DNA from 2 places in the Propionispora hippei DSM 15287 genome. Region 2 is predicted to be linked to the other one. Evidence: riboswitches for the same ligand, from Rfam matches in the RefSeq annotation. Region 2 holds a riboswitch; the other holds the start of a gene.
What was found. A riboswitch is a leader RNA that binds a small molecule or an ion and turns the genes downstream of it on or off. The one in region 2 is predicted to bind fluoride.
Positions count from the first base shown of each region.

Region 1: linked by a shared signal. The riboswitch ahead of F3H20_RS17650 (MutS-related protein) and the one ahead of eno (phosphopyruvate hydratase) in region 2 are both predicted to bind fluoride.

Region 1 is NZ_FQZD01000047.1:4,177-12,041, reverse strand. It holds gene F3H20_RS17665 (iron-sulfur cluster carrier protein MrpORP) at 1-800, opposite strand, end outside; gene F3H20_RS17660 (class I SAM-dependent methyltransferase) at 1,100-1,900, shown strand; gene F3H20_RS17655 (SagB/ThcOx family dehydrogenase) at 1,921-2,679, opposite strand; fluoride riboswitch at 2,938-2,999, shown strand; gene F3H20_RS17650 (MutS-related protein) at 3,149-4,681, shown strand; gene F3H20_RS17645 (MutS-related protein) at 4,678-6,201, shown strand; gene F3H20_RS17640 (dynamin family protein) at 6,215-7,865, shown strand, end outside.
Region 2 is NZ_FQZD01000055.1:9,050-16,914, reverse strand. It holds gene F3H20_RS18635 (hypothetical protein) at 1-13, shown strand, start outside; gene F3H20_RS18630 (DUF190 domain-containing protein) at 67-501, shown strand; gene F3H20_RS18625 (dynamin family protein) at 556-2,382, shown strand; fluoride riboswitch at 2,394-2,456, shown strand; gene eno (phosphopyruvate hydratase) at 2,600-3,880, shown strand; fluoride riboswitch at 3,915-3,979, shown strand; gene F3H20_RS18615 (cation:proton antiporter) at 4,176-5,351, shown strand; gene F3H20_RS18610 (universal stress protein) at 5,353-5,778, shown strand; gene F3H20_RS18605 (DUF190 domain-containing protein) at 6,044-6,391, shown strand; gene crcB (fluoride efflux transporter CrcB) at 6,427-6,801, shown strand; gene F3H20_RS18595 (class I SAM-dependent methyltransferase) at 7,012-7,644, shown strand; gene F3H20_RS18590 (lipase family protein) at 7,754-7,865, opposite strand, start outside.

The DNA.
Region 1 (7,865 bases), on a different contig from region 2:
AACTGATCGACCAGGTGCTGCATATCTGTCTGTGTTTGATTATGGAGGCTGGCAAGGGCTTTACCGCTGTCGCCGGCCGTGACAATGGCCGGGTCGATGGGCAGGCGTCCTAAAAACGGCAGTCCGGCCGCGGCTGCCGTTTTTTCGCCGCCGCCGCTTTTGAAAATATCGTGGCGACTGCCGCAGGAGGGGCAGACAAAGCCGCTCATGTTTTCGATAATGCCGGCAATGGGGAGGTTGACCTTCCGGCAGAATTGAATGGATTTGCGGACATCGGCTAAGGCGATTTCCTGCGGGGTAGTAACAATGACGGCCTGGCAGCCGGTGACGGTCTGTGCGATGGTAAGCGGCTCGTCACCGGTTCCCGGCGGGCTGTCGATAATCAGAAAATCCAGCGGCCCCCAGTCGACATCGCCTAAGAATTGGCGGATCATGGTGATTTTGGCGGGGCCCCGGCAGATGACCGGATCATCGGGTTTGTCCAGGAGACCTTGGATGGTCACTACCCTCAGGGTCGGACTGTATTCGATGGGATAGATTTGCTCGCGGTCAGTCAATAACGGCAGGTCGTTCAAGTCGAGCAGACCGGCAATGCTGGGACCGTGCACATCAATATCCAGCAGGCCCACTTGGTAGCCCTGCTGACTGAGTGTTACGGCCAGATTGGCTGCTACAGTGCTCTTGCCGACGCCGCCTTTGCCGCTCATGACAATCAGTTTTTTAGTTACCTGATCTAAAAAACGGTGAATCCGTTCGGTTTGGGCAGCGAATTGCTGTGTAGGATTGGAATTACAAGACATGGACAGGTCATCTCCCTTTCTTGGTGAACATGGCTATTTCAGCGGGTTTGCCTGCTTGGCGTAGGCCGGGCTAGAGATTATTTTTGCGATATTATGTTTGTCGGGCGAGTTGTAATGCGGGAAAGGTGCTCGCTTATAGGTTTCCAAAGCCTGTGCCGATTCATCCATACGATTGTGGAGTGCTTTCCTGAATTGAGGTGAATGGAAGTTGACTGGAAATTTCTATTCCGTTATAATTTAATTGATAACAAAAATCATTATCGATTAAATTAAGCGATAACACCGGGGAGGGCAATAACATGGTTAAACAAAAGCTGGAAGGCGTTTCGGAAACGCTGTTAATTCCCCTATGGGCCAGAGCGGTGGAAACGAAGCGACCGGAGCCGATTATCCGGGATGACTTAGCCGTTCAGATGATGGAAAAGCTAGAGTATGATTTTGTAAAATTTGAAAAGGCCAGGCTGTCACAGATAGGGGTGGCGATCCGGACGGAACTGCTGGATAAAGCGGTCACTGCTTTTTTGGCCAAGCAGGCCGAGTCCGTTGTGATTAATCTGGGTTGTGGGCTTGATACCCGCTTTTTCCGTGTAGATAACGGCCGTGTTCACTGGTATGATCTGGATCTGGCCGAGCCTATCCGGCTGCGCCGCCAGTTTTTTTCCGAAACCGACCGGTACCGGATGCTGGAAAAGTCCATATTTGATCCGGCTTGGCCGCAGGCAATCCAGCGGGACGATAGGCCGGTATTAATTATTGCCGAAGGTGTGCTTATGTATTTTACCGAGCCGGAAATAAAAGAGTTGCTTGCCAGACTGGCCAGCGAGTTTCCCCAAGCGGAAATGCTGTTTGAAATCTTATCGCCCCTATTGGTAAAGAACAGCCGGCGCCATGACAGTGTCAGTAAAACGAATGCTTCCTTTCAATGGGGCGTAGCCAGTGGGAAAATGGTGGAAGCTTTGCACGAAAATATCAGGTTTCTGGAAGAATGGAATTACTTTGATTATCACCGGAACCGTTGGGGCTGGTTTGGCTGGCTGGCCTTGATTCCGGCTGGCAGACGGTATTTTAATAACAAAATTGCTCATTTGCAATTTGTGTAAGCTTACCTATAAATAAGGCGTTATGGTTTCTTCCCTACCGCCGCGAGATAGATGACAAATTCGTCGTTCCCATCCAGACCCAGTAACCGGTCGACCAGCGCTTGATCGTATATTCCGATGGCACAGGTTCCGGCGGCGATGGATTCACTGGCTAAATACAGGTTTTGGCAGACATGTCCGATATCTATCAGGATTTTTTTGTGGGCGGTAATATCATATTTCCACTCCGACCGGTAGGGCGTTGTACTCCAAAGAAATAACACCGCTGCTTTATTGGCAAAGTTAGGGACAAATGGCTGGTCCAGGGTAATCTCGTCTATTTTGTTTTCCAGCTTATCCAGTTCAAACATAAATAAGAGCTTATGCTCTATCGGGAGGTAGCGGTATACTCCTTTTTGGATATTTGCCACATTTCTAATCAACAGGTAGCTTTCAAAGGAATGGGTCGCACCGCTGCAGGGAACTGTTCTTAGTGTAAGGCCGGCTTTGTTCGTGCCGGTGATGCCCTGGGTCGCCCATAGAAGATAGGATAATTCGTCGAGGCTGAGCGGACAATCACCGTAAAGTCTGGTACTTCTTCGTTCTTTTATGCAAGTAAAGATATTTTTACTTGTCAGGGTACTTTCGCTTACTGCCGGGAGATCAATCAATTCGGCCTGCAGTTCGTAAGGCTTTACCTTTACCGGCTGGGGCAGACCCTTCTTTGCATCGGTTGTTATTTTCTTGAATTCGGCAAAGTTCGATTTTAAAAAGCTTCTGTGTTGATCAAATTTATCCACTTGACGCCAACTCCCTTAGCTGTATTTATAGTTGATGTATTTTCCGCATAGGAACTGGTAAATCCTGCTTGATTAACGATATGTTGTTATATATTTTTTTATATACACTATATATGGTGGTTGCGCTGTGCTTTAGCCAGTCTTGTATGACGTCCGGCCCTTTTGCCCGGAGAGAACGGCTCTGCTGGAAAATAGTGCAGCTGGAGCCGGAGGAATTGACAGAGGAAGCAGGGCTTGTTAGTATATAGAATATAAACTGCATTTTCCGGTGATGGAGTTCGCCGTAAAAGCGCGTAAGCGCTAATGACTCCTGCAGGCTAAAAAGCCTGCAGGAGTCATTTTTTTTTATAGGCGCCGATGATGTGGTCGTCAAGCGTGGGGAATGAAGAATAGCGGCTTGGTACTTTGCTGTTGATGGGTTACCGTGTCTGCCGGTAAGAAACAGGGGTTTAAACAGGGAGGTGTTTTTATGAGCTTTAGTATACTGTTTGCGGAACATGCCGGGCATTTGCGAAGGGAAATCAGGGAAGAACCGGCTTTTTTCCGGGATTTGAATCTGGACCAGATTGTGGAGGCCATCACGGCCGGCAAGCAGGAATATGATTTAAAACCGTTTTTTTATATTGCTCTGCCTGATGAGGAAGCCGTCCGGTATCGCCAGGAAGTCATGCAGGAGCTTGGCAATCAAACTCTATTGGCCGCTATCCGTTCGTTCGCGGACAATATGCGGGCTATCCGCGGGTATCTTGGCTCCGTCGAAAAGCTCTATTATCATTACCATAAAGCGGGTTGGTTTCTCGAGGCAGTAGACCGGTATTGCGCAGCCGTTACCCGTTTGGCAGAGGACTTGAACGCTGCCGGGTTACGCTCCCGCGGCTTTTTAGCTTTTCGCGAATATGTTGCGGCCTATGCCCGCGCCGAAGAGTTTAGGGCGCTTGTAACGGAGACCCGGGAGCTTAAGGCCGAATTAACTGCCATAAGATATTGCCTGCTCATCAAGGATGGTGCCATCAAAGTTCGCCACTATGAAGCAGAGGCGGATTACAGTGTTGATGTGGAAGAAACCTTTGCCAAGTTTAAGCAGGGAGCGGTACAGGATTATAAAGCGAAGTTTGCCAGCGGGGTGGGCATGAACCATATTGAAGCGCAAATATTGGATTGCGTAGCCCAATTGAATCCCGACAGCTTTGCCAGGCTCGACGCTTTTTGCGAAAAATATAGCCGATTTCCCGATGAGACATTGGTTATGTTTGACCGGGAAGTACAATTTTATATGGCTTACCTGGAACATACTGATCAGCTAAAGCAGGCGGGCCTGCGGTTTTGCTATCCACAGCTTTCCGCTACCTGTAAGGAAATTTACAATTACGACGGGTTTGATCTGGCTCTGGCCGCTCAACTGGTTGGCCGGAAGGCAGCCGTTGTGTGTAATGATTTTCACTTACAGGGCCGTGAACGGATTATTGTGGTAACCGGTCCGAACCAAGGCGGCAAGACAACCTTTGCCCGTACGTTTGGCCAACTGCATTATCTGGCTGGGTTGGGCTGTCCTGTTCCGGGGCGGCAAGCAAAACTCTTTTTGTGCGACAGGTTGTTTACGCATTTTGAAAAAGAAGAAGACATCAACAATCTGCGCAGCAAACTGCAGGATGATTTGGTAAGAATTCATGATATTCTTGACCGGGCTACGGCAAACAGCATCATTATTATGAATGAAATCTTTACCTCCACCACGTTGAACGACGCCGTGCTGTTGGGCAGGAAGATTATGCAGCGAATCATGGAACTGGATTTGTTGTGTGTTTGTGTAACCTTCATCGATGAATTGGCCGCGTTAAGCGAGCAAACCGTGAGTATGGTGAGTACCGTAGTGCCCGACGATCCGGCCAGGCGAACGTACCGGATTGTGCGAAGGCCTGCCGACGGCCTGGCCTATGCTATATCTATTGCCGAAAAGTACCGGCTTACCTATCGCTTGCTAAAGGAGCGCATACCATCATGAAAGCTTTTCTTATGTATAGGGACCGTGACTTTAATTTGCAACAGGCCCTGCCGGCCAATGCTGACGACCTGGTGCAGGATCTGGAATTGACTACGTTGTTTCAGGCCATGGCTTCCGGTGATCAATTTCTCTTTGATGTGGCCAGGAAAAGCCTGTTGTGCGGGACGGAGGATATAGACACTATTCTTTATCGCCAGGCTATTCTTAAGGATTGTCTGAACAATCCTGCTGTGGTCAGAAAGATGTACCTTATTGTCACAGAGGCCATGGAGGAAAAAAAGAAAAAGCTCTATTTCAGCATTTTCGGCCGCTATCCGGCAGGCATTCTGTATAGCGCACGGGAAGCCCTGCAACTGTTTCTGGCCTGGCTGAAACAACTTAAGCAGCTGGCTGATGAATATGCCGGTAACTTTGAATCGGAGGGCTTTCGGGTGCTTTTTGCCATGCTTCGGCAAGAGCTTGCTGATGACTATTTTGCCCTGGTACAGGAGCATTTGCGGCACCTCCAGTTCCGTAGCGGCGTGCTGGTCAGCGCTGCGCTGGGCAAGGGCAACGAGGGGACCGGCTACACCCTGCATAAGGTCCAGGATAAAAAGCAAAGCTGGCTGGAGCGGCTCTTTGCTCAGCAGCCGCCGGCCTATACGATCCATATCCATGAGCGGGATGAAGCCGGTGCCAGGGCGCTGGGAGAGTTAAAGGACCGGGGGATTAACCTGGTTGCCAATGCCCTGGCCCAGTCTGTGGAGCATATCAACAGTTTTTTTGCCATGCTGCGGACGGAACTGGCTTTTTATGTCGGTTGCTTGAATTTGCGGGAGAAACTTGCCGCCAAGGAGGAGCCGGTTACTTTTCCCGTTCCCGTAGCCAGCCAGGAGCGTTGCCTTTCCTTTAAGGGGCTGTATGACATTTGCCTGACCTTGCTCCTGGCGCAGCGGGTGGTAGGCAATGACGCGCAGGCCGATCAGAAAAACCTGGTGATGATCACCGGCGCCAACCAGGGGGGCAAGTCGACCTTTTTACGCAGTATCGGCCTGGCTCAACTGCTTATGCAGTGCGGGATGTTTGTACCGGCAGAAGCTTTCTGTGCCCGCGTGTGCAGCGGTCTGTTCACGCACTATAAGCGGGAAGAAGACACGGCGATGACCAGCGGCAAACTGGATGAAGAGCTTAGCCGGATGAGCGGTATGGTAGACAATATCAGGCCCCAGTCCCTGATCCTGTTCAATGAATCCTTTGCCGCGACAAACGAACGCGAAGGCTCGGAAATTGCCAGACAGATCGTGTCCGCCTTACTGGAAAAGCACATTCAGGTGTTTTTTGTTACCCATCAATATGCGTTGGCCCATGGTTTTTATGAGAAAAAGCTGGATAACGCGATTTTCCTGCAGGCCGAGCGGCAAAATAGCGGAGAACGGAGCTTTAAAATAGTGGAGGGCGAACCGCAGCCCACCAGTTTTGGGGAAGACTTATATACCGGAATATTTGGTGTAACAGCTGATGTTTTAGAAACTACCGGTTAGGGGGTACGGGCGTATGAACAAAAAGGATGGTGCCTATGTTGCCGCAGCGCGGCCGGCTGACCCGGAAGATGCCGCGCCGGTTAATCCCGATTTGGCCAAGCTGCGGGGCTATACGCAGGCGAAATTGTTCCTGGCCGAGCAGCTACGGCTGCAGCGCGAAGCTCTGACAACGCTGGGCCGGGAAGAAAGCGGGCGACGGTGCGGGGAGCTATTGGTAAAGCTAGCGGAAGACCGGTTCATACTGGCCGTAGTCGGCCAGTTCAAACGGGGCAAGAGCTCGCTGATGAATGCGATCATTGGGCGCGAACTGCTGCCTACCGGTGTGCTGCCTCTTACCTCGGCGATAACGGTGCTTAAGTACGGCGCTACGGAACGGTTGGTGGTTCGCCGGGAAAATTCGCTGTTCCCCGATGAACTGCCTGTTGCGGCGCTGGCCGACTATGTTACCGAAAAGGGTAATCCGTCCAATCAAAAAAAGGTAAAGACCGCCACGGTCGAATTGTCTGTTCCCTTTTTGCGGCGCGGCGTTGAATTTGTTGACACACCGGGTGTCGGCTCGGTCGTTGCGGCCAATACGGCAACCACCTACGGCTTCTTACCCGAATGTGACGCCGTATTGTTTGTCATTAGCGTGGATACGCCGCTGACCAGTCTGGAGCTGGCCTTTCTCCGGGAGATCCGGGAATATGTGAACCGGATTTTCTTTGTTGTGAATAAGCTGGATCTGGTGAGTCCTGCCGAACAGGAGGCGGTACTAACGTTTGTGACCGATACCATCCGGCAACAAACCGGGGGCGCTGCGATAAGGGTCTTTCCCGTTTCCGCCCGGCAGGGACTTGCTGCCCGGCTGACCGGTGACCTGGCCGGCTATGAACAAAGCGGTATGAAAGCGCTGGAAGAAACCCTGGCTGCTTTTCTGGCGGAGGAAAAGTCGCAGGCCTTCCTGGCGGCGGTGCTGCATAAGGCGCTGCAAATAGGGGATGCGGCGATGGAGCAGGATTTCTGCCAGGAAGCCGCCGGACCGGGGGATAGTGGACAGGCCAGAGAAAAGCCAGCCGGTACGGCCCGGCGCGATAGCTCTGCTGTGGCGCTGGTCATGGCTGTGCAGGCAAAACTGGCGGCTTTGGCTAAACGGATGCAGGAAAATCAGCCGGCAGCGTTGTTAGCCGGCGACTTTCTGCCAGGGATACCGTTATCCGCCGAGGCAGTAAATCCGGCGGCCTTCGCCGTGCCGGCACCCGCCCCGGCAAAGCGCTTGCCCGAGTTGGGGGGCAAGGGCTGCCCGGTGTGCCGGCATTTGGAGAACTATGGGCGGGAATTCTTCCGCCGCTGGCAGTACCAGATCACCATGCAGGAACAGGACCAGGCCGGTTTTGCCGCGGAACTGGGCTTTTGCCCGCTCCATACCTGGCAGCTGCTCGCCTTAGCTTCGTCCCACGGCGCTTCCGTCGGTTATGCGCGGCTGGCTGAAGAGGCCGCCCGCCGTTTGCATCGGATCAGCGACGGGCCAGCCAGGGAGGAGAAGCTGCGGCAACTGGTGCACGATTCCCGGAATTGCCGGGTCTGCCGGCTGCTCCGCCAAGCCGAGGCGGATTATATCGGGCAGCTTGCCGTCTGGCTTGGCGAAGCTGCCGGGCGGCGCTGGTATCGACGTTCCCAGGGCG
Region 2 (7,865 bases):
CCTGCCGGGATGAGGGAGAGCGGTTGTTAATCAGTGGTTACCCAGAAACATAGGGGGTAGAAGACTATGCAAGAAAAAGACCCGGTTCTGCGAATATGTATCTATTTACAAACCACTGACCGTTACCGGGGCAGGTCGCTGTATCAAGCGGTGGTAGGGAAAGCCAAGTCCCTGGGAATTGTCAGGGTTGCTGCGCTGCAGGGCTGTATGGGGTATGGCGGCAGTGACACCTGGCATGTGGAACAGCCGTGGAAGCTTTGTCAGGAACTGCCGGTGATGATTGAGGTACTGGACCGGGAGTCCCGGCTTTGGCAGTTGCTGAACTGTCTTGATGATATGTGCAGCGACGGAATGGTGACGGTGGAATCGGTTAAAGAAACTGATTTTAAAAGGCTGGTTCCGGTGGCTCCGGCCGGCCGGTTATGGCTGAATCGGCTTTACCGGCTGCTGGGCTGTTTTAAACGCCGGGTATGCCTGATTTATTTGGTAAGTGGCGTCTGACCATGCCCGTGCTGAAACACGGAGCAGTGGCAGCTTGAGAAGGGAGAGAGCGGGATGAAATATGACCGTATGCCGGAACAGGAAGCCTGCCTGACCGGACTGCTGGAAGAGGCAGCCGGGCAGCTAAGGCAGGTTGGCAATCGATTTATCCCGCATGCTGTCCGGGTGGAAAACCTAGCGGAGCGGCTGAGGGAAAAACAATTTCATTTGGCGGTGCTGGGGCAATTTAAGCGTGGCAAAAGCAGCCTGATCAATGCTTTGCTGGGCGGCCCGTTTTTGCCGTCCAGCTTGGTGCCGGTGACGGCCCTACCGACCGTCATCCGCCAGGGGATCGGGCGGCGGGCATATATAACGTTTGCTGACGGACGGGAAGACCAGGGTGTGTTTGATGATGATGTGTCACTGGCAGACTATTTGAGCCGGTTTGTGGCGGAACAGGCCAACCCGGCCAATTGTTTGCAAGTGGAGCAGGTAATTGTAGAATATCCGGCAGCACTGCTGGCTGGCGGAGTCGTCCTAATTGATACGCCGGGCATTGGTTCTACTTTCCGGCATAATACGGACACGACGCTCCGGTTTCTTGCCCAGTGTGATGCCGCGCTGTTTGTTGTATCGGCCGACCCGCCGGTTACGGCGGCGGAATTGGCATTTCTGCAGATTGTGCAGCATCATGTCCGGCGTTTGTTTTTTGTGCTCAATAAGGCTGATCATCTCAGCGGTGAGGAACAGGATACCATGGTTAGCTTTTTGCGGCAGGTTTTGCGGGAACAGGCCGGCATAACAGTGGAAACCGTCTATCGGGTATCGGCCCGGCAGGCAGTTTTGGGCAAAGAGAGAGGTGATAGCCGTCTGCTGGCGGCTAGTGGGTTAGGCCTGCTGGAGGAGGCATTAACAGCTTTCTTCCGGCAGGAAATGCAGGCGGTACTGGCCGTGGCTATTGAAACCAAGCTGGCTGTCGTGCTGCGGGAGGCCTTGTTGGAGCTGGAGCTTGCCGTCCAGGTCCTGCTTATGCCGGTCGATGAATTGGCCGCCAAGCAGGCAACGCTGCGGCAGAAACTAACAGAATTGACCGCCGAAGAGCAGCAGGCCGATGACGTACTGGCCGGCGACCGCAAACGGGCTTTGGATTTTTTGGAGAAGCAGGCCGACGTCCTGCGGCGGAAGGCCCGGGACTACTTATCCCATGTGGTGGCAAAAGAGCTGAGCGGTGGTGAACGTCCCGGTCTGGAGCGGGACGCTCAGACTGCCTTGATGGCGGCTGTTGCTCCTTTCTTTGACCGGGAACTGTCAGCCACTGCCGACCAGTTTAGCGACTACCTGGCCGGTGTAATGGCTGTTCATCAGCAGCGGGCTGAGGCATTGATTCAGGCGGTACGTCAGACGGCGGCTACCATTTTTGCCCTTGATTATCAGGCGGTGGAGCAGGAGTTGACCTTTCAAATGAAACGTCAGCCCTATTGGGTAAAAACGGAATGGCAAACAGGCCTGGGGGGAATTCCCCACACCTGGCTGGAGGTACTGCTGCCGGCCTCATTTCGGTTTGTTCGTATCCGCAAGCGGCTGGAACGGCAGGTGGAAGCCCTGGTGCTGCGAAATGTGGAAAGCCTGCGTTGGGCTCTTTTACAGAATACGGAGGCGGCCTTTCATTCCTTCCGGGCAGCCTTTAGCGCCCGGCTGGCCGAGGCGGTGGACGGGACTGCCCAGGCAGTTGCCGCCGCGGCGGAGCAAAAACAGGGACAAACTGAGGATGTGGCAGACCGGTGCAGCCGGCTGCAGCGGGCTGCCAGGCAAATGCAGCAGCTTCTGCAGCAAGTAACTACCGTAGAGCCAGAGTTTGGCAAAGCGGTTGCTATTGACGCAGAATCAGACCGGCTGATATAATAAAGCCATATTTTTATAGCGGCGATGGAGTTCGCCTTTAAGTCCGTGCAGACGGTAATGACTCCTACCACTTAGGTGGTAGGAGTCTGTTTTTTTTCTGCCCGCTGCTAAGAACAAGTCTAATATAAGTTTAATTGGTGAAAAAATTAGAGTTAAATGTATTGATAGGTGTTTGCTAACAAATCTTATAGGTAATTTATCGAAGGAGGCGCTATGTATGAGCAGCAGGATTGTCAGTGTAAATGCGTTAGAAATTTTGGATTCCCGGGGGAATCCGACCATCCGGGTCAATATGGAACTGGCCGGTGGCAGCAGGGCATCGGCTTCGGTGCCTTCGGGCGCGTCTACCGGTGAGAATGAGGCACTGGAACTGCGGGACGGGGATAAGACGCGTTATGGCGGTAAGGGGGTTTTGCAGGCTGTGGCCAATGTCAACAATCGCATAGCCCCGAAACTGATCGGGCAGGATGCCGGCGATCAGGCGGCGATTGATCAGCTCCTGCTGGAGCTGGATGGTACACCGACTAAGGCCAATTTAGGCGCCAACGCCATTCTGGGCGTTTCCATGGCGGCTGCCCGGGCCGCAGCGATAGAACGGGGCTTGCCACTCTATGCCTATCTGGGCGGCAGCGAGGCGGTGCGGCTGCCGGTGCCGATGATGAATATTTTAAACGGCGGCAAGCATGCCGACAACAGTGTGGATTTTCAGGAGTTTATGGTTATGCCGGTCGGCGCGCCTACCTTTGCCAAAGCCCTGCAATATGGTGTGGAAACCTTTCACGCGCTCAAAAAGCTTTTGGGACAACAGGGTTATGCCACCAGCGTGGGTGATGAGGGCGGCTTTGCACCTAACCTGAAGAGCAATGAGGAGGCCTGCGAGTTGATTATCGAGGCCATCCGGTCAGCCGGCTATGTGCCGGGTGTGGATATTGCTCTGGCACTTGACCCGGCAGCCAGTTCGTTTTATGAAAATGGTCAGTATCATTTAACAAAATCAGGGCAGGGAGTAAAGAGCAGCAGTGAAATGACGGCGCTGTACAAGGAATGGGCCAAGAAATATTACCTGGTTTCTCTGGAAGACGGATTAGCGGAAAATGACTGGGACGGCTTCCGGGAGCATACGGCAGCCCTCGGTCAGGCGTTGCAGATTGTAGGCGACGATATTTTTGTCACCAATACCAAATTCATTGCCCGCGGCATTAAGGAGAAGACCACCAATGCGGTGCTTATTAAGCTAAATCAGATCGGTACGGTGAGCGAGACGGTGGAGGCCATAAAAATGTGCCGCCAGGCCGACTGGAATTATGTTGTTTCCCACCGTTCCGGCGAGACCGAAGATGCGTTCCTGGCCGATTTTGCCGTGGCCATGGGCGGCGGCCAGATCAAGACCGGTTCGGCTTGCCGCAGCGAACGCATTGCCAAATATAACCGCCTGTTGGAGATTGAGGCCGAGCTGGGCGGAAAAGCTGTCTTCGGCAATCCTTTTGCCGCCCAATGACAGGCTGGCCGGTTGGGTTTTCAGGCAGTACGGCGTAAAAACCGGCGATGGAGTTCGCCATAACCCCGCAGTGAACGCGGTAATAACTCCTACCTTCCCTAGGGTGTGTTGGCAAATGGTTCGGAGTGCTTTGAAGCGTGCTTTTTTGACATCCATCGTTAAAATTTTTAGAAGTAAGGGCCATTCTTCTTGCGAAGATTGTCTTTTCACAAAAATTATTCGACATGGAACATTCCGCTAATTTAAAACACACCCCGGGAGTATTAGTCAAGGACTAACAAGGAGGTAGCTGTCAATGGAACAGAACTTTGCTATTGCCGCGCAGTGGGTGCTGCTGGCCCTTATTGCCACCGTCCTGTCTATCCGGCTGGGCATTTCGGTGGCGCTGATGGAGATTGCCGTGGGTGTGATTGGCGGCAACGCCGTGCATTTGGAGATTACACCGTGGGTTACATTTTTAGCCGGCTTTGGTGCTGTGGTATTAACCTTTCTCGCCGGGGCTGAGATTGATCCCGACAGCCTCAAAGGCAACCTGAAAGAAAGTCTGGTGATTGGCTTTTTGTCGTTTCTGCTGCCCTTTCTGGGCGGTATGTGGTTTGCCGAGTATGTGTTCGGCTGGGATGGTAATGCCGCTAAAATTGCCGGCATTGCGCTGTCAACCACCTCGGTGGCCGTCGTATATGCCGTCATGGTAGAAAGCGGGCTGTCGGCCAGTCGACTAGGGCAAGGCATTCTGGCGGCCTGCTTTGTCACTGATTTGGGGACGGTGCTGGCCTTAGGACTGCTCTTTACCGGATTTTCGCTAAAGGTTGTCTGGTTTACGGCGGTTATGATTGTAGCCGTAGTGGTTATTACCCCGCTGTCTGCCAGGGTATTCAAATGGTATGGCGGACGAGTCAGCGAGCCGGAAATCAAGTTTATTTTTCTGGTACTCTTGGCTTTGGCCTACCTGGCGGTGATCAGCGGCAGCGAAGCGGTACTGCCGGCCTATATTATCGGCATGGCCATGGCCCGCTTTTTCAAGCATTACAAGCCAACGTTGACGAAGATGCGGGCTATTGTGTTTGCCGTTTTTACGCCGTTTTATTTCATTAAAGCGGGAGTACTGGTATCGGTGGGCGCTTTGTATACGATGTCCGGGACCATCCTGGTTTTCCTGCTGATCAAGATGGCGACTAAATTTATCGGCGTACTGCCGGCGACTAACTGGTTTCACTATACACCGCGCACCGGTATTTACACTACCTTGCTAATGAGCACCGGCCTGACCTTTGGCACCATTTCGTCCCTGTACGGACTAACTAACCATTATATTAATGAGGGACAGTACAGTGTACTGGTGGCAACCGTCATTTTGAGTGCTGTGGTGCCGACGATGATCGCCCAAAAGTGGTTTTTCCCGACAGATGAGACCAGCGAATCGCCGGCAGTGATAAAAAACATGGTTATCAGGGAGAGGGAGGCCGATTGACATGGATCTGAAAAAAATAGTTGTGGCCTATGACGGCTCAGCCGGCAGCCACAAGGCGTTAGTCTGGGCGGTAGGCCTGGCTGCCAGGTTTGAGGGGGCGACGATGGTCGTAGTCAGCGTGGTTAAGCCCCCTGAATTTAGCTCCAGCATTGACGAAGTGGATGAATGGTACGCCGATGGGGAGAAACAGTACCGGCCGCTGCTGGAGCAGGCTGTGGTTTATGGTGAGGAACAGGGGATTTTTCTACAGACGGAAATCCTAAAGGGCCATCCGGCAGAGAGCCTGATGCGCTACGCTGTTGATCGCAGGGCCGATTTGATTGTCATGGGTACCCGGGGCATGGGCGGATTTAAAAGTCTGATTATCGGCAGTGTGGTGCAAAAGGTGGTTACCTATGCTAAAGTGCCGGTTGTTGTGGTAAAATAAAGATAGCATATCAAAAAATGTTAACGAAGTATGGTACAAAAAGCGCTGTTAGGGTTGTTTCGGATAATTAAGCACTCTCTGAGGCTAATGAAAAAATTACAAAAATACGGCCCGGTAGCTGGCTGGCCCGGGCCGTATTGGCTGCCGTGGTGGCAGCCGGCGACCAGGCTGCAAAGGATCATACACGCTGCTATACCGGTTTAGGTGGTTGTAGGCAGCAGGGCTATAAAAAGTTGATTGGTATCAAGTTGAAGGAGGAGTCTTTGTGCCCAAAATTGCGAGTCAGGCCAAACGATTACGGATTTATATCGGGGAAAGCGATCACTGGAAACGGCGTTCTTTGTATCAAGCCATTGTGGAGAAGGCTAAGGAACTGGACATGGCAGGAGCGACGGTGTTCCGCGGCATCGTGGGTTATGGGGCCAACAGCCGGATTCATACGGCCAGTATTGTGGATTTATCCAGTGATTTACCCATTTTAGTGGAGATTATCGACAGCGAGGATTATGTTGCCAAGCTATTACCTTTTCTGGATGATATGCTGGAGGAGGGAATGGTTACGATTGACGATATAGAAGTTATCAAATACGGTCATAAGCCGCCAAAACGATAACAGAGTAATGGTTGAAGCAAGAGAGGTGAAAGTATATGTTGGGAATTGTTTTAGTAGCGGTCGGCGGTGGCATTGGTTCAGTCATCCGGTATTTAGTGTCCAACTGGATGGCGGAGCGATTTGGCCCGGAGTTTCCCTTTGGGACGTTGCTTGTCAATGTGGTAGGGTGCTTTATTATCGGTTTGTTTTTGACAATGGCCACCGAGCGGTTAAGCATCAGCCCCTACTGGCGACTGCTTGTCGCCGTTGGTTTAATAGGCGGTTTGACTACGTTTTCATCCTTTAGTTATGAAACGCTGCGATTGCTGCAAACTGCCGATGTCTTGCGGGCTTTTTATAATGTAGGACTTAATTTGGGAATCGGCTTTTTTGCTACCTGGCTGGGGATTGGTATTGCCAGACTGTTTTAAGGAAAGAATTATTTCCTGGGAAAAGATGGGGAATGTGAACCATCTAGCCCAGGTTTATTCTTTTTCCGGATAATCAGGGATCTTTCGCCGGAGATAGGTTTTTAACTAATAGGCAGAACGGCGAAGATTGTCAATACCGGAGAGGAACAGGACGCGGGTATAGCGAAGTACTGTCCAGATAAACCACCAGAAGGAATGGGGTGATGCTGTATGGAGGATAAAACGAAAAACACGATTGCCGCCTATAACGAAAATTATCAGCGGTTTGCTGAAAAATTCATGAACTATACTCCCTACGTTAGGCAGATTGGAAAATTTTCCGACTATCTAAAAGACGGAGCTTGTATTTTGGATATTGGCTGTGGTCCGGGGAATGTGGCCAGGCAGCTCTGTGCGGCGAAACGGCTGGAGATTACAGGCATTGATCTCTCGGAAAAAATGCTGGAATTGGCCAGACAGCATGTTCCACAGGGAAAGTTTTATTTGCAGGATTCGCGAGAAGCAGTGTTCCCGGCAGCAGCTTTTGATGCGATTATTCTCTCGTTCAGCATTGTGCATCTGGAAACGGAAGCGGCTAAACGTCTCTTGGCTCGTGCTGCAGAATGGTTAAAGCCAGGCGGTTATCTATATGTAAGCTTTATGGAGGGTAAGCAGCCCGGTTTTGAAACCACCAGTTTTTCACAGGATGCGCTATATTTTAATTATTTTCAGGAAGCCGCTTTAAGAAGTCTCCTGGCTGAAAATCAGGTGGTTTGTATCCACAGCGAGAAACAGAAGTATCCTGAGCCTGATGGAAGTGTGACAACAGATGTCTTTTTATTTGGGCATAAGAAAGAACTTTAGTACCTTACAGGGCGCTAAAAAAGCGGCCTGTTCTTTTTATGGAACAGACCGCGGTTAATACTGGATATGAGGTTGGGCAAAGCAATCAATCGCCTGACAGGAACCGACACTATACGGCAGTTTTAGCCAGCCGGGTACTCATATGGATATTCATTTCTTTAAAGGCATGGATAAAGGCTTCCAGGGGAGTCAGCGTATAGGTGCCTGTGGAATAAATGGCT